DNA from 3 places in the Streptomyces sp. NPDC031111 genome. Region 1 is predicted to be linked to each of the others. Evidence: riboswitches for the same ligand, from Rfam matches in the RefSeq annotation. Region 1 holds a riboswitch; each other region holds the start of a gene.
The links. A riboswitch is a leader RNA that binds a small molecule or an ion and turns the genes downstream of it on or off. The one in region 1 is predicted to bind cyclic di-AMP.
Positions count from the first base shown of each region.

Region 2: linked by a shared signal. The riboswitch ahead of ACZ470_RS04585 (transglycosylase SLT domain-containing protein) and the one ahead of ACZ470_RS10195 (M23 family metallopeptidase) in region 1 are both predicted to bind cyclic di-AMP.
Region 3: linked by a shared signal. The riboswitch ahead of ACZ470_RS31835 (transglycosylase family protein) and the one ahead of ACZ470_RS10195 (M23 family metallopeptidase) in region 1 are both predicted to bind cyclic di-AMP.

Region 1 covers NZ_JBVIGS010000003.1:718,448-724,580, forward strand. Annotated here, with positions in the region: gene ACZ470_RS10190 (alpha-galactosidase) at 1-1,230, shown strand, start outside; cyclic di-AMP (ydaO/yuaA leader) riboswitch at 1,524-1,687, shown strand; gene ACZ470_RS10195 (M23 family metallopeptidase) at 1,690-2,610, shown strand; gene ACZ470_RS10200 (SGNH/GDSL hydrolase family protein) at 2,816-3,601, shown strand; gene ACZ470_RS10205 (MBL fold metallo-hydrolase) at 3,695-4,888, shown strand; gene ACZ470_RS10210 (SMI1/KNR4 family protein) at 4,938-5,561, opposite strand; gene ACZ470_RS10215 (NAD(P)H-dependent flavin oxidoreductase) at 5,695-6,133, shown strand, end outside.
Region 2 covers NZ_JBVIGS010000002.1:194,847-200,979, forward strand. Annotated here, with positions in the region: gene ACZ470_RS04565 (polysaccharide deacetylase family protein) at 1-681, opposite strand, end outside; gene ACZ470_RS04570 (glycosyltransferase family 2 protein) at 678-1,961, opposite strand; gene ACZ470_RS04575 (GNAT family N-acetyltransferase) at 1,979-3,049, opposite strand; gene ACZ470_RS04580 (HAD family hydrolase) at 3,282-4,154, shown strand; gene ACZ470_RS04585 (transglycosylase SLT domain-containing protein) at 4,118-4,612, opposite strand; cyclic di-AMP (ydaO/yuaA leader) riboswitch at 4,616-4,786, opposite strand; gene ACZ470_RS04590 (polyprenyl synthetase family protein) at 5,359-6,133, shown strand, end outside.
Region 3 covers NZ_JBVIGS010000019.1:99,460-105,592, forward strand. Annotated here, with positions in the region: gene ACZ470_RS31825 (cytochrome P450 family protein) at 1-421, shown strand, start outside; gene ACZ470_RS31830 (transglycosylase family protein) at 569-1,603, shown strand; cyclic di-AMP (ydaO/yuaA leader) riboswitch at 1,809-1,978, shown strand; gene ACZ470_RS31835 (transglycosylase family protein) at 1,983-2,681, shown strand; gene eno (phosphopyruvate hydratase) at 2,938-4,218, shown strand; gene ACZ470_RS31845 (FtsB family cell division protein) at 4,320-4,796, shown strand; gene ACZ470_RS31850 (DUF501 domain-containing protein) at 4,826-5,416, shown strand; gene ACZ470_RS31855 (Ppx/GppA phosphatase family protein) at 5,413-6,133, shown strand, end outside.

The sequences.
Region 1 (6,133 bases):
GCGGGCCGGGACCGGCCGGTGCTGTTCAACTCCTGGGAGGCCACCGGGTTCGACATCTCGGAGGAGCAGCAGCGGGCGCTCGCCGCGCGGGCCGCCGGGATGGGCGTCGAACTGTTCGTGGTCGACGACGGCTGGTTCGGCGCCCGTACGAGCGACCGCGCCGGGCTCGGCGACTGGACGCCCAACCCCGACCGCTTCCCCGGCGGCCTGAAGCCGCTCGCGGATCATGTGCACGGGCTCGGCATGCGGTTCGGCATCTGGGTCGAGCCGGAGATGGTCAACCCGGACAGCGACCTGTACCGGGCGCACCCGGACTGGGTGCAGTTCCAGCCGGGGCGGCGGCGCACGGAGTTCCGCAACCAGCTGGTCCTCAACCTCGCGCGCGAGGACGTCCGGGAGTACCTCTGGGAGCGGCTCGACGGGCTGCTCTCCGGCACCCCCGTCGACTATGTGAAATGGGACTTCAACCGCTGCTTCACCGACGCCGGCTGGCCGGACGACCCGTATCCGCAGCGGCTGTGGACCGACCATGTGCGCGGCCTGTACGCCCTGCTGGACCGGCTCCGGGCCGCCCATCCGGGCGTGGCCTTCGAGTCCTGCTCGGGCGGCGGCGGCCGGATCGACCTCGGTGTCCTCTCCCGTACCGACCAGGTGTGGACCTCGGACAACACCGACCCGCTCGACCGGCTCGCCATCCAGCACGGCTTCAGCCAGCTCCACCCGGCCCGGGTCATGGCCGCCTGGGTCACCGACAGTCCGAACGCGATGCTCAACGGGCGGGTCAGCCCGCTGCGTTTCCGGTTCGTCAGCGCCATGGCCGGGGTGCTCGGCATCGGCGGTGATCTCACCCGGTGGACGGGGGAGGAGCTCGCCGAGGCGCGGGAGTGGGTCGCGCTGTACAAGGAGATCCGGCCCCTCGTCCAGCGCGGTGACCTGTACCGGCTGCGCCCTCCGGAGGGCGGGCTGAGCGCGGTGCAGTACGTCCTCGGCGACCGGGCCGTCGTCCTGGCCTGCCTCCAGGCGCAGCACTTCGGAGAGCCCGTCCCGGCGCTCCGGCTGCGCGGCCTCGATCCGGACGCTTCGTACGAATGCCTCGAAACCGGCGAAACCCATCGAGGTGCCGTATTGCTGCACCACGGGCTGCGCACCGGTCTGCGGGGGGATCTGGATGCGGCGGTGTTCCGGCTGCGACGTCTGCGGCCGGGCGATTCAGGCGTTCTGTCCGATTAGGGAGTTTCGGCGGCTTCGCCATAACGTGCCCCGATAGAAAGGGAGATGGGAAAGGGGTGCGTGAGCATCGTCATATCCGTGACGATGTGTTGTCGCCATGCTCACGTAATTCTGGCGAATGACAAGGGAATTCACGGCGGAATCAGAATCCCGGTTGACGCTGGGTGACGTCATTTCCCCCTGTGGATCACGGAAAAACGGGTTCGCGGTGAACCTCGCGCTTGTCCCTTCGCGTCCGGGTCGCTTACGTTCGCCACCGATCCGGACGGACGCCTAATCCTGCCGCCGCCCGGAGCCTTCACACACTGACCCGTGCACGGCAGGAGCGGGGGACCCACAGGTACGACTGCCTGTTCCGGTTCCCGGAACGGCTTGGGGTTAAGCCGCGCGAAAACGCGGCCGGGCATCTCCAGTCCGAACCCGACAGCTCACCTCGTAGGCGCCGGAGAGGAATTCGTCATGCCCGCGAAGGGTAAGCACCGCCGTACCAAGGCCCAGCGTTTCACCCGCTCCATCGCCGTCGCCGGAACCGGTGGCGCCGCACTCGCCCTGCCGCTTCTCGGCGCCACCGGCGCGCACGCCGCCACGCCGCAGGCCGCCCCCGAAAAGGCAGTCCAGTCCCTTTCCGTGGCAGGCCAGAAGGCCACCGCCGAAAAGAGCGACGACGGCCGCACGTACATCGTGAAGGCCGGCGACTACCTCGCCAAGATCGCCGAGACGGAGCACGTCGACGGCGGCTGGAAGAAGCTCTACGCGGACAACCGCGAGGCCATCGGTGGCGACCCGTCGCTCATCCACCCCGGCCTGAAGCTCTCCGTCGACGGCAAGGCCGCCCCGAGCGCGCCGAAGAAGTCGTCCGCGCCGAAGGCCGCGGAGCCGAAGGCCGAGCAGCCCGCCGAGAAGCAGGCCGAGCAGCCCTCCTCGGACGCCTCCGCGCAGACCACCACCGCCGACCAGGCCGCGAGCACCTCCGGCTACTCCTCGCCGGTGCCCGGCGGCAGCCTCGGCACCGCCTACAAGGTGGCCGGCAGCATGTGGTCCAGCGGCTACCACACCGGCGTCGACTTCGCCGTCCCGACCGGTACTTCGCTGAAGGCCGTCGGCCCGGGCACCGTCGTCTCCGCCGGCTGGGCGGGCGCGTACGGCAACCAGGTCGTCATCCAGCTCGAGGACGGCCACTACGCCCAGTACGCCCACCTGTCCTCGCTGTCCGTCTCGGCCGGCCAGACGGTGACCGGCGGTCAGCAGGTCGGCCTCTCCGGCTCCACCGGCAACTCGACCGGCCCGCACCTGCACTTCGAGATCCGCACCACCCCGAACTACGGCTCGGACGTGGACCCGGTCGCGTACCTCTCCTCGAAGGGCGTCTCCATCGGCTGACCCCCGAGACAACCTGCCTGACACGCGCGCCGAAGGCCGGACCCCGATCCCCGGGTCCGGCCTCCGGCGTATTCCGGAGTTGGCCAACATTTTGAGGGTGTCTTATCTCACCGCACGTCAACCCTTCCTTACGGTCGCGTAGGTCACATTCCAAGGTGAATCATGGATCGCTGTGGCAGACGATTCGAAGAGTGACAGCAGAGCAGTGATCGGGTCGTACGTGGCGCTGGGGGACAGCTTCACCGAGGGCGTCGGCGACCCCGGACCCGACGGGGCGTTCGTCGGCTGGGCCGACCGGTTCGCCGTCCTTCTCGCCGACCGCAGGCCCGAAGGCGACTTCCAGTACACGAATCTCGCGGTGCGCGGAAAGCTGCTGGACCAGATCGTGGCGGACCAGCTGCCCCGGGCCGTCGAACTCGCCCCCGACCTGGTGTCGTTCTGCGCGGGCGGCAACGACATCATCCGTCCCGGCACCGACCCGGACGAAGTGGCCGAACGCTTCGAGCGGGCGGTCGCCGCGCTCACCGCCGTGTCCGGCACGGTCATGGTGACCACGGGGTTCGACACCCGCGGCGTCCCCCTGCTGAAGCATCTGCGCGGCAAGATCGCGACATACAACGGACATGTGCGGGCCATCGCCGACCGCTACGGCTGCCCCGTGCTCGACCTGTGGTCCCTCAGGAGCGTCCAGGACCGCAGGGCCTGGGACGCCGACCGGCTGCACCTCTCCCCCGAGGGGCACACACGCGTCGCGCTCCGCGCGGGACAGATCCTCGGCATGGAGATTCCCGCCGACCCGGAACAGCCCTGGCCGCCCCTGCCGCCCCGCGGCACCCTCGAGGTCCGCCGGGACGACGTCCACTGGGCCCGCGAGTACCTGGTGCCGTGGATCGGCCGCCGCCTGCGCGGGGAGTCGTCGGGCGACCACGTGACCGCCAAGGGGGCGCTGTCCCCGGACGACATCAGGGAACGGATCGCCTCGGTGGCGTGACGGCCGCCTCGTCCGGCACAGCCGTATCCGGCACCGCGGTACCGGACCGGCCGCACATAATGGAATGTCTGACCGACTCCACCTGGAGGTACCGTGGCCGGTTCCCGTTCCCAGCGCTCCGGGCCGAGCGCCCTGCGGCCCGAGGCCTTCGGCGCGGACCCGAGCGGCGAGCGCATGGCGCGCATCCGCAGATCCCCGCACTTCAAGAACGGCGTGTTCCAGAACCCCGGGGGCGCCGCCCGGATCCGCCCCTCGGGGTCGACACGCGACCTGGCGAAGATCTACTTCGACAGGGACGCCCGCTCCCGCCGCGCCCCGACGGGCGGCATCCCGGTGCACCCGACCACTTTCGCCGACATCTCCCGTCCGCCCGCCACCGGACTGCGCCTGACCTGGATGGGCCACTCCAGCGTGCTCGCGGAGATCGACGGACACCGCGTCCTGTTCGACCCCGTGTGGGGAGAGCGCTGTTCGCCCTTCCCCTTCGCCGGGCCCAAGCGGCTGCACCCCGTGCCGCTGCCGCTGGCCGCGCTCGGCCCGGTCGACGTCGTCGTGATCTCCCACGACCACTACGACCACCTGGACCTGCCCACGATCAAGGCACTGGCGGGGACGGACACCCTGTTCGCCGTGCCCCTCGGCGTCGGCGCGCACCTCGAGCGCTGGGGCGTGTCCGCCACGCGGCTGCGCGAGCTGGACTGGCACGAGGCGACGAAGATCGGCGGGCTCACCCTCACCGCCACCCCGGCCCGCCACTTCTGCGGCCGGGGCCTGCGCAACACCCAGCACACCCTGTGGGCCTCCTGGGCGGTCGCGGGCGAGGAACACCGGATCTACCACAGCGGCGACACCGGCTACTTCGAGGGCTTCAAGGAGATCGGCGCCGACCACGGCCCGTTCGACGCCACGATGATCCAGGTCGGCGCGTACTCGGACTTCTGGCCCGACATCCACATGACGCCCGAGGAGGGCGTCCGGGCGCACCTCGACCTCCAGGGCGGCGCGGCGGCCGGGGTGCTGCTGCCCATCCACTGGGGCACCTTCAACCTGGCACCGCACGCGTGGGCGGAGCCGGGGGAGTGGATGAGGGACGCGGCCGGGGAGGCCGGCCAGGCGGTGGCGTTCCCCCGTCCCGGCGAGCCGTTCGAGCCCGCGGGGAAGGTGCCCGAGGAGCCGTGGTGGCGGGCCGTGTCCCGCCCGATCCCCCACCCGTGGCGCGGCCCCCGGCTCGCCGAGGCGGCGGCGGAACCGCGCAGCGACGATCTCGACCTCGCGGGCGAGCGGTGACGTCGGCCGGGGGCCGGTCCTCCAGGCCGGCCTCCGGGCGGGGCACGGGTCAGTGGACGGGGTGCCAGTGCTCCAGCGCGTCGTCGAGGAGAGGCGCCTCGGGGTCGTCCCAGATCAGGCAGCCCCACACCAGGCCGGGCACCTCCGGGCCCATGGCATCGGCCGGCCCTTCGGTGAGCGTGCGGTGCACGGCATCGAGGTAGGCGGCGATCGACGGATGGGCGGTCTTGTCGCAGGCCAGGTTGTCGGGCAGCGACCAGCGGCCGACGTCGTCCGCTCCCACATAGTGCCCGGAGCCTGCTTCGGCGCCGGTCAGCAACGGCACCACCGGAGCGCCCCATCCGTCACCGCGGCCGGTCTCGGGCAGCCGCACCCTGAGCGCGTCCGCCGGGCCGAGCAGGATCCCGCCGGGTAGGAACGCCCCCGAGCCGACCTCGCCCTCCTCCTCGTTGGCCTCGATGTACTGGTGCTCCACTCCGCCGCACAGCCGCCAGAGAACGCCCAGCTCGGCGGGGAGACCGAAGCCGAGGTGAAGCCCCAGCCGGGCGTCGGCCGCCTCGATGGCCTGCTCCGGGGCGGGCGGCAGCAGTGAGGCGTACGAGACCGGGGCATTCACCTTCAGCCAGTCCGTGAGGCGGCGCCAGGCCGTCCCCACATTCCGCGGATCGCCCATCCCGCCACCCTACTGAGCCCTTCGGATCGGGCGGCCGGGTGACCTGCTCGGTTCGGCAGGTGGCCGGGAGGCGTCGCGCCTAGGCTGGATGTCCGGAAAATCCCTCTATCGGGGCCTGCGGGATGGAGGCGCGATGCTGCGGACACCGGTGTGCGGAGTACTGGGCATCGAGGTGCCGATCGTGCAAGGGCCGCTCGGAGGGCCCTGGCAGCAGAGCATGCGGCTCGCCGCGGCGGTCGGCGACGCCGGGGCGCTGGGCAGTGTCCCCACCACGCTGCGCACGCCGGCGCAGGTCCGTGACGACGTGCGTCGGCTGCGGGAGCTCACCGACCGGCCGTTCGCGGTGAACATGACCCGGCGGCCGTTCGACCCCGAGGTCTTCGACGCGGTGATCGCCGAGGCCCCACCGGTGTTCTCCTTCGCGCTCGGCGAGCCGGGCGACCTGGTGACCCGCGTCCACGATGCCGGCGCGGTCTTTCTCCAGCAGGTGACGACGGTCGAGCAGGCCGTGCGCGCGGCCGAGGCCGGCGTCGACGTGATCAGCGCGCAGGGCACCGAATCCGGCGGGTTCT
Region 2 (6,133 bases), on a different contig from region 1:
CGCCTCGACATCGGCGACGGTGTGGCCGCGGCGGACGATCAGGCGGGCGATGCGGTAGCGCTCGTCCCGGTCCGAGCTGAGCGCGTGCCGTACGGCGGTCGCCGTCTCGTACCCGGCCCCGGCGGCCATGGCGCGCACCCGGGGGCTGTTGTAGCCGTGCGGATAGGCGAGGTGGGGCACGGAGTGGCCGAGGGTGTCCTCCAGTACGGCCTTGGAGTCGAGCAGTTCGGCACGGAGCCGCTTGGCGGTGAGCGTGTCGAGCTGGGCGTGGGTGACCGTGTGACTGCCGATCTCGACACCGGCCTGCTCCAGCTCCACGACCTGGTCCAGGCTCATCATCGGGGCGGGCGGCAGCAGACTGCGGCCGCCCGGGGAGATGGCGCCGGTGGTGAGATACGCGGTGGCCGTCAGCAGGTGCTCGGCCAGGGCCTCGGCGGTGGGACCGGGCAGGTCGGCGAAGCCGTCGTCGAAGGTGAGCAGTACCGGCCGGGGCGGCAGGGGCGCCCGTCCGGCGAGATGCGCGGCGAGGGTGCTGATGGTGACGGGCGTGCGGCCGCTGTCCAGGACGGCGTCGAGATGGGACGCGAACTCCTTCGGCGTGACGGTGAACTCGGCGATCCAGTCCGGCGGATCGTCCATCACGGCGTGGTAGAGGAATACGGGTATGGCGGCCGGGTTCATCTCGTCCCCCTTCCGGCGGCGCCCGCCAGGGCCCGCCGCGCCCGCAGATAACCGAGCGGTCCGTACAGCATTCCCCTGCGCTGGAGCCGCGACAGACGGCGCGGCCAGGGATGCGTGCGCGTGTCGTGCCCGCCCGGCGCACCGCCGCCGTCCGAGTCGCGCGCCTCGGTCAGCGCGCGGGCGTGGGCCAGACCGCGCGGCAGCCGGGCGAGGAACGCCGGCAGCAGCGCGGGGCGGTTGACCAGGATCGCGGTGAGGTAGGCGGTGAGGCCGGCGCCGTAGCCGTACGCCTGGGTCTCCAGGTCGGCCCAGGTCTCCCGGTGGTGGTGCCACACCAGCGCGTACGGCGTGTAGCGCAGCCGGTGCCCTTGGGCGAGGACGCGGACGAATCCGTAGAGGTCGTCGCCGCCCCGGGCGGCCGTCCCGGCACCCGTGGCCGGGTCGAAGCCGCCGACGCCGCGCAGCACCTCCGTACGGAAGGCCATGTTCGCGCCGGAGCCGAAGCGGCCCGCGGTGAAGGGGAACAGCGGCTCGTCGCGCGGCGGGTCCCCGGGGTCGTACGTCGTCGGTGTGAAGCCCTTCGCGAAGCCGCCGTGGCTCTCCAGCAGGACCTGGGCGGGAGTGCGCAGCCGGGCGGGCAGGATCAGTCCGGTGGCGCAGCCGAGCCGGGGGTCGGCGGCGAACGGCGCGGTCAGCTCGGTGAGCCAGCGCGGATCGGCGACCACGTCGTCGTCGGTGAACGCGACGACCTCGCCCCGCGACTCGGCCAGCCCCTTGTTGTGCGCGGTCGCGAGTCCGGGCACCGGCTCGCACACGTACCGCACCCGCTCGCCGTACTTCCGCTCCACCAGCTCACGGGTCTCGCCGGTCACGGGCGCGTTGTCGACGACGACGACCTCGAACCGCGGATGCTCCTGCGCGAGCAGCGAGTCCAGCGCCCGCGCGAGCTGCCCGGCGCGCTCCCGGGTGGCCACGACGACCGAGGCGTACGGCGGCTCCGCGGCGCCCCCCGCGCCCTCGGCCTCCCGCGGAACTCCGGAGGCCGCCTCCGTCAGCACCGCCCGCGGGTCCGGCCCCTCCGGTACGTGTGTCAGCAGTGTCCCCACCGGGCGGCCCGACCGTCTGACCAGCAGGAACACCTCGCCGTGCGTCACCGGCGGGCTTCCCGGGCCGGGTCTCAGCACGGCCTCGTCACCGGCCAGGTCCAGGTCGGCCACCTGGACCGCGCCGATGGCCAGGAACCGTCGTATCTCCTCCTGCGTGCCTGTTCTCCGGGACATCCGTCCCTCCCCCCTCCTCAGGACCGGCGCAGCCGTGCCGCGCCCTTCAGGGTCCGCGACGCCAGCGACGCGAGGCGCGGGCGGGCGCGGACGAAGCCCTGCGCGCGGCGCGCGGGCTCGCGGCTCAGCCAGTGCAGCGCGGCGCCCACGCCCGGACGGGTGGCCGCCCCCTCGTACACGGCGCGTTCGCCGGTCTTCAGCGAGTCCTTGTACTCGGCCGCCCCGCGCCCCATGTCGAGCATCCCGATGCCCTCGGCCGCCGCCGCCTCGGCCATCCGCAGATGCAGCACGAGACCCGGCGAGTACTTCGCGAACTCCGGGTCGTACGCCGGGAACCAGCAGGCCAGCACGGACGCCGAACGCAGCCCGAAGTGCGCGGCGACCGGGCGTTCGCCGGCGTACAGGACCGACAGCGTGCCCGTGCACTGCGGGGCCCGGGTCTCGGCGAGCCGGCCCACGAGCCGGGCGATCCACTCCCGCGCGAACCGGTCGCGGCGCCCGGTCCTGCGGTACTGCGCCGACTTCCACTCCATCAGCGCGCGCAGCGCGGCCGGGTCGCGCTCGTCGAAGACGAACCGCACGGGCCCGGCCTGGCGGCCCAGCCTGCGTTCCTTGGCCAGCGTGGTCTTCAGGAACTTCGGCGACTGGGTGCGCAGCACCGACTCGTACGTCTCGTAGCCCTTCTCCACGTCGATGACATAGGTGGCGTGCTCCTCCGCCGCGTACGGCACCAGCAGCCCCTGGTCGGCCTCCAGGTTGTCGAAGACGAAGCTCGACACCGCGCAGCCGCGCAGCAGTTCACCGGTCTCCAGGGCGACACCGGGAGCCAGGACCGCGCCCTGGCAGTCCGACACCCCGAGCCCGATCGCCCGGCCCTGCCCCCACGCGCCCCGCTCGTACGGAAGGAAGCCCACCGGTTCCGTGCCCTCGTACAGCGACGCGACCCGGGCCCGCGCACGCACCCGGCCCACGGCGACGGTGAACTCCGGTTCCATGAAGGGGTTGCGCGGTGCGTCCGTCGCGGCGCGCAGTTCCCGCCAGCGCTCCCGTTCCCCCTCGCTGAGCTCCTCCGGCCTCAGCACGCGCATGCGTCCACTGCTCACCTGACCCCCCGATCAAGTCCCCCCTGGACTCTTGGAAGGTACCGCCCCGGAGCGGGGGGACGGTAGATAGCGGACCATGTTCTTGCCAAACGGTGAAAGAGTCCTGAACCGGTCCGTACCCGGCGATGACGGAAGCGGAAGCGCACGGAAAGCGAGCGGTTCCGTACACGGTGATGCACGGTGAATCGCGCCGTCGTGTTGTCCGTATTCTCTGATCATGGCCGCACCCACCGATTGTTCACTCATCGCCACCGACCTGGACGGGACGCTGCTGCGCGGCGACGACACCCTGTCCGACCGGTCCCTAGCCGCGCTCGCGCGGGTGGAGCGGGCAGGTGCCCGGCACCTCGTGGTGACGGGGCGACCGGCCCCCAGGGTGCGTCCGCTCCTGGACGACCTCGGCTGCACGGGGCTCGCGGTGTGCGGCCAGGGTGCGCAGGTGTACGACGCCGGCGCGGACCGGATGCTGTGGTCCGTCACGCTGGACCGGGAACTGGCGGAGACCGCGCTCGGCAAGATCGAGGCCGAGGTGGGGGAGGTGTACGCCGCGGTCGACCAGGACGGGGTCGACGGGCTGACGCTGATCGAGCCCGGCTATCTGATGCCGCATCCGACCCTGCCCGCCGTACGGGTGGAGCGGCGGGCCGAGCTGTGGGACATGCCGATCAGCAAAGTGCTGCTGCGCCACCCGGACCTGTCCGACGACGCGTTGGCGGCGGCGGCGCGGTCGGTGGTGGGCTCGCTGGCCACGGTCACCATGTCGGGTCCTGGCACCGTGGAGCTCCAGCCGTGCGGGGTGACCAAGGCGACGGGACTGGCGCTGGCCGCCGAGCACCTGGGGCTGAGCCCGGCGCGGACGATCGCCTTCGGCGACATGCCGAACGACATCCCCATGTTCGACTGGGCGGCCCACGGCGTCGCCATGGCCAACGCGCACCCCGAGCTGAAGGCGGTGGCAGACGAGGTCACCACGTCGAACGAGGACGACGGCGTGGCCGTCGTCCTCGAGCGACTGTTCGACAAGACGGCCGTGCTGGGCCGTCAGCGGGTGGCTCAGTACGCGCCGAAGACGTTGTCGATGGAGCCGTAGCGGTCGGCCGCGTAGTTGCAGGCCGCCGTGATGTTCGCGACCGGGTCGTACGGGTCGAAGGCGGTGCCGGGCACGTGGTAGGCCGCGAAGGTCGGGTCGATGACCTGGAGCAGGCCCTTCGACGGGGTGCCCGCGGCGGCGTTGGAGTCCCAGTTGTTGATGGCGAGCGGGTTGCCGGAGGACTCGCGCATGATGTTGCGGTGGATGCCCTCGTAGCTGCCCGGGATGCCGTGCTGCGCCATGACGTCCAGCGACTCGCGGATCCAGCCGTCGAGGTTGTCCGGGTAGGCGGTCGTGGCGGCGGCCGTGGTGGTCGTCGTGTCGGCCGTGGTGGCCGCGGAGGCGCCGGTGGCGCCGACCAGCGGCAGGGCGACCATGGCGACGCCGGTGCCGGCGACGGCGAGGGAGCGGACGAGGCGGCTGTTGCCGAAGCGGCGGTGCAGACCGGAAGTGGGCATGTCTGGGTTCCTCTCCTACGCCTGCGAGGTGAGCTGTCGGGTTCGGGCGGGAGAGTGCCCGGCCGTGCCCCTGCGGGCATGGCTTCACCCCTAGCCGTTCCGGCGCGTGGCCGGCCCGGCGGCTTACCTGGGTCCCCCGCTCCTGCCGTCATGAGTGATCGTCGGTGGTTGATGCGGGCGGCGGCAGGATTCGGCGTCCACCCGGCAGGCCGGGAACGTATGCGAGAGCACATGTCGGGAACAAGTGCGGCCGTCACGCATCACGCCGTTTGATCTTGAGTTGGGGTGTTTTGGGCGCTTGATCCTTTGCGAGTGCCAAGGGTCAACTCCACTCTGTGGAAGGGGGAAAGGGGAGTGAAGGCCCGTGGTGCGGGTACCGGGGTGCGCGTGACCCACTTCACTGGGGATCACTCGCGAGCGCATTTCTCGCCAAGGGGAATTCGCTTGGTATTTGCGGCAAATCGGACGTCGGGGCGGGCAGGATGGTTCGCGCGGCGAGGAGCGGTCCGGACGGCGGGCCGGAGGCCGGGCCGAGGAGTCGATCGCTACGTCCGTGAAAGTCAGGGAATGTCCGTTGTTATCAACCGATCAAAATCGCTCGCCTTTCGATCCCGTAGCGCCCTGCCCGTAACCCTGGGCGCTGGCGGTGATCGAAACGTGACCGGATACGCTGACTTGAGTGATGGCAGCGACCTATCGACAAACCGTGTAATCACCAGTGGACACCAGCAGACAGGAGACCCCTCGTGACCGTCGTCGGGCCGTTCGGGCTGAGCGTGCGGGACCAGGCTCTGGAAGCCGATGTCCAGGCCGGATTGACGGCTGTCGAGGAGGGGCTGCTCGAGGCCACCAAGAGTGAGGTGCCCTTCATCACAGGCGCCGCCCAGCACCTGGTGCGGGCCGGCGGCAAGCGGTTCCGTCCGCTGCTCGTGATGCTCGCCGCCCAGTTCGGCGACCCCTACGCGCCCGGTGTCGTGCCGTCGGCCGTGGTCGTGGAGCTGACCCACCTGGCCACGCTGTACCACGACGACGTGATGGACGAGGCCGAGGTGCGGCGCGGAGTCGCGAGCGCGAACGCCCGCTGGGGCAACTCCGTCGCGGTCCTCACCGGCGACTTCCTCTTCGCTCGGGCCTCGCACATCCTGGCCGACCTCGGACCGGAGGCCGTGCGGGTCCAGGCCGAGGCGTTCGAACGGCTGGTCACCGGTCAGATCCTGGAGACCGCGGGACCGCAGGACGGCCGCGACCCGGTCGACCACTACCTGGACGTGCTCGGCGGCAAGACCGGCTCGCTGGTCGCGGTCTCCTGCCGCTTCGGCGCGATGATGTCCGGCGCCGACGAGACGGTCGTGGACGTCCTCACCCAGTACGGCGAGCGGCTCGGCGTCGCCTTCCAGCTCGCCGACGACGTCCTGGACATCGCCTCCGACTCCCACGAGTCCGGCAAGACCCCCGGCACCGACCTGCGCGAGGGCATCGCCACCCTGCCCGTGCTGCGGCTGCGCGAGCGGGCGGCCCGGC
Region 3 (6,133 bases), on a different contig from region 1:
GACCGGCGTCGAGGAACTCCTGCGCTACGACGGTCCGGTGGAGCTGGCCACGTGGCGGTTCGCCACCGAGCCGGTCACCATCGGCGGGCAGCACGTCGCGGCCGGTGACCCGGTCCTCGTCGTCCTGGCCGCCGCGGACCGGGATCCGGAACGGTTCGCCGACCCGGACCTGCTCGACCTCGGCCGGCGCGACAACCAGCACCTCGGATACGGCCACGGCATCCACTACTGCCTGGGCGCCCCGCTGGCCCGCCTGGAGGGCCAGACCGCGCTCGCCACCCTGCTGACCCGTCTGCCGGACCTGCGGCTCGCGGTGGAACCGGCCGAACTCCGCTGGCGGGGCGGCCTCATCATGCGCGGACTGCGCACCCTCCCCGTGGAATTCACTCCTGTCCCCACGGCAGGACCCGCGCAAACATGACACGCCCTCAACTCTGTGATCTTCACGTGATCTGCGCGGCATGAACTTGTGACAAGTGATCGTCTGCCGATACGTTCACCCATCAAGTGCGGTGTATCGGTATCCCTTCGCCGCGCCGGTCATTGCTGTCTCGCGAAAGGTCTCCGCATGCTCTCCGGGAACGGTCGGCACCGTCGCCCCCGCCAGGCTCCGGCTCTCCTCGTCGCGGCCGGAGTGACCGGCTCCGCCATCGCGATCCCGCTCCTCGGGGCGGGCAGCGCCAGCGCGGCCGACGGCTCGACCTGGGACCGCGTCGCCGAGTGCGAGAGCGGCGGCTCCTGGAGCCAGAACACCGGCAACGGCTACTACGGCGGCCTTCAGTTGACCCAGGACGACTGGGAGAACTACGGCGGCCTGGACTACGCGCCCAGCGCCGACCAGGCCAGCCGGGGCCAGCAGATAGCCGTGGCCGAGAGGGTCCTCGCCGACCGGGGGGTCGGCGCGTGGCGGGCCTGCGGACTGCTCGCGGGCCTGAACCAGGACTCGGCGTCGGCGGACATCGACACGGGCGTGTCGGAGGACCCGACGTCGGACCCGTCCGGCTCCTCGGACGACTCCTCCGACTCCTCGGATTCATCCGATTCCTCGGACTCGTCCGGATCGTCCCACTCCGGTGAATCGTCCGCTTCCTCCTCTCCGTCGGCCACCGCCGACCCGTCGTCCGATGGTGAGGATTCGGCCGATGAATCGGCTGAGTCGGACAAATCCACCGAGTCGGGCGGCGATTCGGACACCGGCTCGGACGACGGATCCAGCGCCTCCCCCTCCGCCTCGGCCACCCCGAAGAGTGACGAGTCGGACAAGTCCGGGCAGAGTGAAGGTTCTTCGGCGGTCACCGAGGGGCAGAACAGCGGCAATGGCCGCCACCGCGGCGCCAGTGCCGAGGAGGGCGCGGGTGCGGACCGCACGCCCGGTTCGTCCGGCCGGCATGCCTCGCGCGGAACCGACGCATCCCGCGACGCCGCCGACGGTTCGTACACCGTGCGCACCGGCGACAGTCTGTCGTCCATCGCCGACTCCCTTGAGCTCGACGGCGGATGGCGGTCGCTCTACGCCGAGAACGAGCAGGTCGTCGGCGCCGACCCGGACCTCATCCTGCCCGGCCAGGAGCTCGAGGTCGGGGTCGAACCGGGCGAAAGGTGACACCCGAAAGGGCATGGACGCGGCGGTAGTTGGCGTCATGGTTCGCGGTGAATGTCCGGTTTAAAGGCTGTGAGAGATAGGTCTCAGAAGCCCTGATCGTCTTTGAAATTCCGCGGATCGCGTGTCTACGGTCGTGACCGCTCGCCACCGCGGGCCCCGGCTGCCGCCACGCCGAATCCTGCCAGTGGCAGCACGGGAACAGTCGTCGCGTCATGCGCCGTAGGCAGGAGCGGGGGACCCAAGGTAAGCGCCGTGTCCGGGCAGTTGACGCCGGATCCGGCTTGGGGTGAAGCCGCGTCCCGGGAGGGACGTGGCCGGGCAACTCAACCGGCCCGAACCCGACAGCTCACCTCGCAGGCGTCGGTGAGGGGATCCATCCATGCTGTTTTCCGGCAAGGGCAAGCACCGTCGTCCGTCCAAGGCCACCCGCGCGATCGCCGTCGCCGGTGTCGCCTCCGCCGCCGTCGCCGCCCCGCTGATGGCGGCCGGCAACGCCTCCGCCGCCACCGCCTCCGAGTGGGACGCCGTCGCCCAGTGCGAGTCCGGCGGCAACTGGTCCATCAACACCGGCAACGGCTACTACGGCGGTCTGCAGTTCTCCGCCTCCACCTGGGCCGGCTACGGCGGCACCCAGTACGCCGCCACCGCCGACCAGGCCACCAAGGCCCAGCAGATCGAGATCGCCGAGAAGGTCCTCGCGGGCCAGGGCAAGGGCGCCTGGCCGGTCTGCGGCAAGGGCCTGTCCAACGCCGCCTACACCGGCTCCGCCTCGGACGACTCGGGCTCCTCGCAGAGCACCGGCTCCACCGAGACCCGTGAGGCCGAGCAGAAGGCGTCCCGCTCCGCCGAGCGCCCGGCCGCCGAGCCGAAGGCCGAGAAGAAGACCGTCACCACCCCGACCGGCAAGAAGGTCGCGAAGGGCGACGGCGAGTACAAGGTCGTCAAGGGCGACACCCTCAGCTCCATCGCCGCCGAGCACGACGTCGAGGGCGGCTGGGCCAAGCTGTTCGAGCTGAACGACGACATCGTCGACGACGCCGACCTCATCTACCCGGGCCAGCAGCTGCACCTGAAGTAAGCAGCAGCGGCCTCCCCGCTCCCCGCCCCGGTGCGTTTTCCCCCGTACGCACCGGGGCGGGGTTTTCACGTCATGACCGGCACCGGTTCCGTCCTGTTTCCGGGAAACGTCTTTGTTCCGTTCGGAAACAATTTACTCTCGGTTCTGTCCACGGGACGGTCGACCGCTGGCCGATCGCCCGGAGCCGGTTAGGCTCGGTCTCGCAAGACCCCCCGGGGTCCTGCTCACCCGCGTCACATCCAAGAAGGAGATGCTCGTGCCGTCCATCGACGTCGTCGTAGCCCGGGAAATCCTGGACTCCCGAGGCAACCCCACGGTCGAGGTCGAGGTCGGCCTCGACGACGGCAGCACGGGTCGTGCCGCCGTCCCGTCCGGCGCCTCCACCGGCGCCTTCGAGGCCATCGAACTCCGTGACGGCGATGCCAACCGTTACCTGGGCAAGGGCGTCGAGAAGGCCGTACTGGCCGTCATCGAGCAGATCGGCCCGGAGCTCGTCGGCTACGACGCCACCGAGCAGCGCCTGATCGACCAGGCGATGTTCGACCTGGACGCCACCGACAACAAGGGCTCACTCGGCGCCAACGCCATCCTCGGCGTCTCGCTCGCCGTCGCCCACGCCGCCTCCGAGGCCAGCGACCTGCCGCTCTTCCGCTACCTGGGCGGCCCCAACGCGCACCTGCTCCCGGTGCCGATGATGAACATCCTGAACGGCGGCTCGCACGCCGACTCCAACGTGGACATCCAGGAGTTCATGATCGCCCCGATCGGCGCGGAGTCCTTCTCCGAGGCCCTGCGCTGGGGTGCCGAGGTCTACCACACGCTGAAGAAGGTCCTGAAGAGCAAGGGCCTGGCCACCGGCCTCGGCGACGAGGGTGGCTTCGCCCCGAACCTCGGCTCCAACCGTGAGGCCCTCGACCTCATCCTCGAGGCCATCAAGGAGGCCGGCTACACCCCCGGCGAGCAGATCGCCCTCGCCCTCGACGTCGCCGCGTCCGAGTTCTACAAGGACGGCTCCTACACCTTCGAGGGCAAGGAGCGCTCCGCCGCCGAGATGACCGAGTACTACGCCGAGCTCGTCGACGCGTACCCGCTCGTCTCCATCGAGGACCCGCTGTTCGAGGACGACTGGGAGGGCTGGAAGACCATCACCGCCAAGCTCGGTGACAAGGTCCAGCTCGTCGGCGACGACCTGTTCGTCACCAACCCGGAGCGCCTGGCCCGCGGCATCGAGGAGGGCGCCGCCAACGCCCTGCTGGTCAAGGTCAACCAGATCGGCTCGCTGACCGAGACCCTGGACGCCGTCGAGCTCGCCCAGCGCAACGGCTTCAAGTGCATGATGTCCCACCGCTCCGGCGAGACCGAGGACGTCACCATCGCCGACCTGGCCGTCGCCACCAACTGCGGCCAGATCAAGACGGGCGCCCCGGCCCGCTCCGAGCGCGTCGCCAAGTACAACCAGCTGCTGCGCATCGAGGAGATCCTCGACGACGCCGCGGTGTACGCCGGCCGCTCGGCCTTCCCCCGCTTCAAGGGCTGAGCACCACTCCTGTAGGAAGCGTCGTACGTACGTCCCCGTACCCGGTCCCGTACCGTGTGCGGGGACGTACGCACGTATGACGGTGAACGAGAGGCGGAGCCATGGCGGTGAAGGACCGGGACCGTTTCTCCACCGCGACCAGGATCCGGCTGATCGGTGAGCAGACCGCCGCCCGGGTCTACCGCTCGCAGACCAAGCGCCAGGCCCGCCGCTCCCGGCTGACCGGCCGGGCGGCGCTGCTCGCCCTGGTGGTCTGCTCCCTGATCGTGGCCCTCGCCTACCCCATGCGGCAGTACGTCTCCCAGCGCGCGGAGATCGCCGACCTCCAGCAGGAGCAGGACGAGACCCGCCAGCGGGTCGAACGGCTGCGCGACATGAAGGCGCGCTGGCAGGACGACGCGTACGCCGAGCAGGAGATCCGCCGACGGCTGCACTACGTCATGCCCGGCGAGACCGGCTACATCGTCATCGACCCGGGTACGGCCCAGAAGTCCCGCACCGATCTCGAGGCCGCCGACCGCCCCTGGTACTCGAACGTCTGGGACGGCGTCGACAAGGCCGACGCCGCCGACCAGTGACCCTTTGCAGAAAGCCGTAGAAAGACACTATGGACACGCCCGCCCGTCGCCCGACCACCACCCCCCAAGGACAGCGCTCCGCGCTGACGTTGTTTGATCTGCCCACGACCCCGCGCACCGAGCCCACCGACGCGGACGTCGAGGCCTTCAAGCAGCAGCTCGGGCGGCCCCCGCGCGGTCTGCGCGCCATCGCGCACCGCTGCCCCTGCGGGCAGCCGGACGTCGTGGAGACCGCGCCGAGGCTGCCCGACGGCACGCCCTTCCCCACGCTCTACTACCTCACCTGCCCGAAGGCGAACTCCGCGATCGGGACGCTGGAGGCGAACGGCGTGATGAAGGAGATGACGGAGCGGCTGGCCACCGACCCGGAGCTGGCGGCCGCGTACCGCGCGGCGCACGAGGACTACATCCGGCGCCGCGACGAGATCGAGGAGCTGAAGAACTTCCCCAGCGCGGGCGGCATGCCCGACCGGGTGAAGTGCCTGCACGTGCTGGTCGCCCACTCGCTCGCCGCCGGCCCCGGGGTCAACCCGCTGGGCGACGAGGCGCTGGCGATGCTGCCGGAGTGGTGGCGCAAGGGCGCGTGCGTGACGCTGCCCGCGAAGGAGGACGGCAAGTGACCCGGGTCGCCGCCATCGACTGCGGTACGAACTCCATCCGGCTGCTGGTGGCCGACGCCGACCCCCGGACCGGTGAACTCGCCGATCTGGACCGGCGGATGACGATCGTCCGGCTCGGCCAGGGCGTCGACCGCACCGGCCGGCTGGCGCCGGAGGCGCTGGAGCGGACGTTCGCCGCCTGCCGCGAGTACGCGGAGATCATCAAGGAGCACGGCGCGGAACACCTGCGCTTCGTCGCCACCTCCGCCTCCCGCGACGCCGAGAACCGCGACGAGTTCGTGCGCGGCGTGCTGGACATCCTGGGCGTGGAGCCCGAGGTCATCACCGGCGACCAGGAGGCCGAGTTCTCCTTCACCGGGGCCACCAAGGAGCTGACCGGACGGACCGACCTGCACCGTCCGTTCCTGGTCGTGGACATCGGCGGCGGCTCGACCGAGTTCGTCGTGGGCGACGACCACGTACGCGCCGCCCGTTCCGTGGACGTCGGCTGCGTACGGATGACCGAGCGGCACCTGGTGCGGGACGGGGCGGTGACGGACCCCCCGACCGAGGAGCAGATCGCCGCCATGCGCGCCGACATCGAGGCGGCCCTCGACCAGGCCGAGGAGACGGTGCCGCTGCGCGAGGCGCACACCCTGGTCGGCCTGGCGGGCTCGGTCACGACCGTGTCGGCGATCGCCCAGGACCTCCCCGAGTACGACTCCGAGGCCATCCACC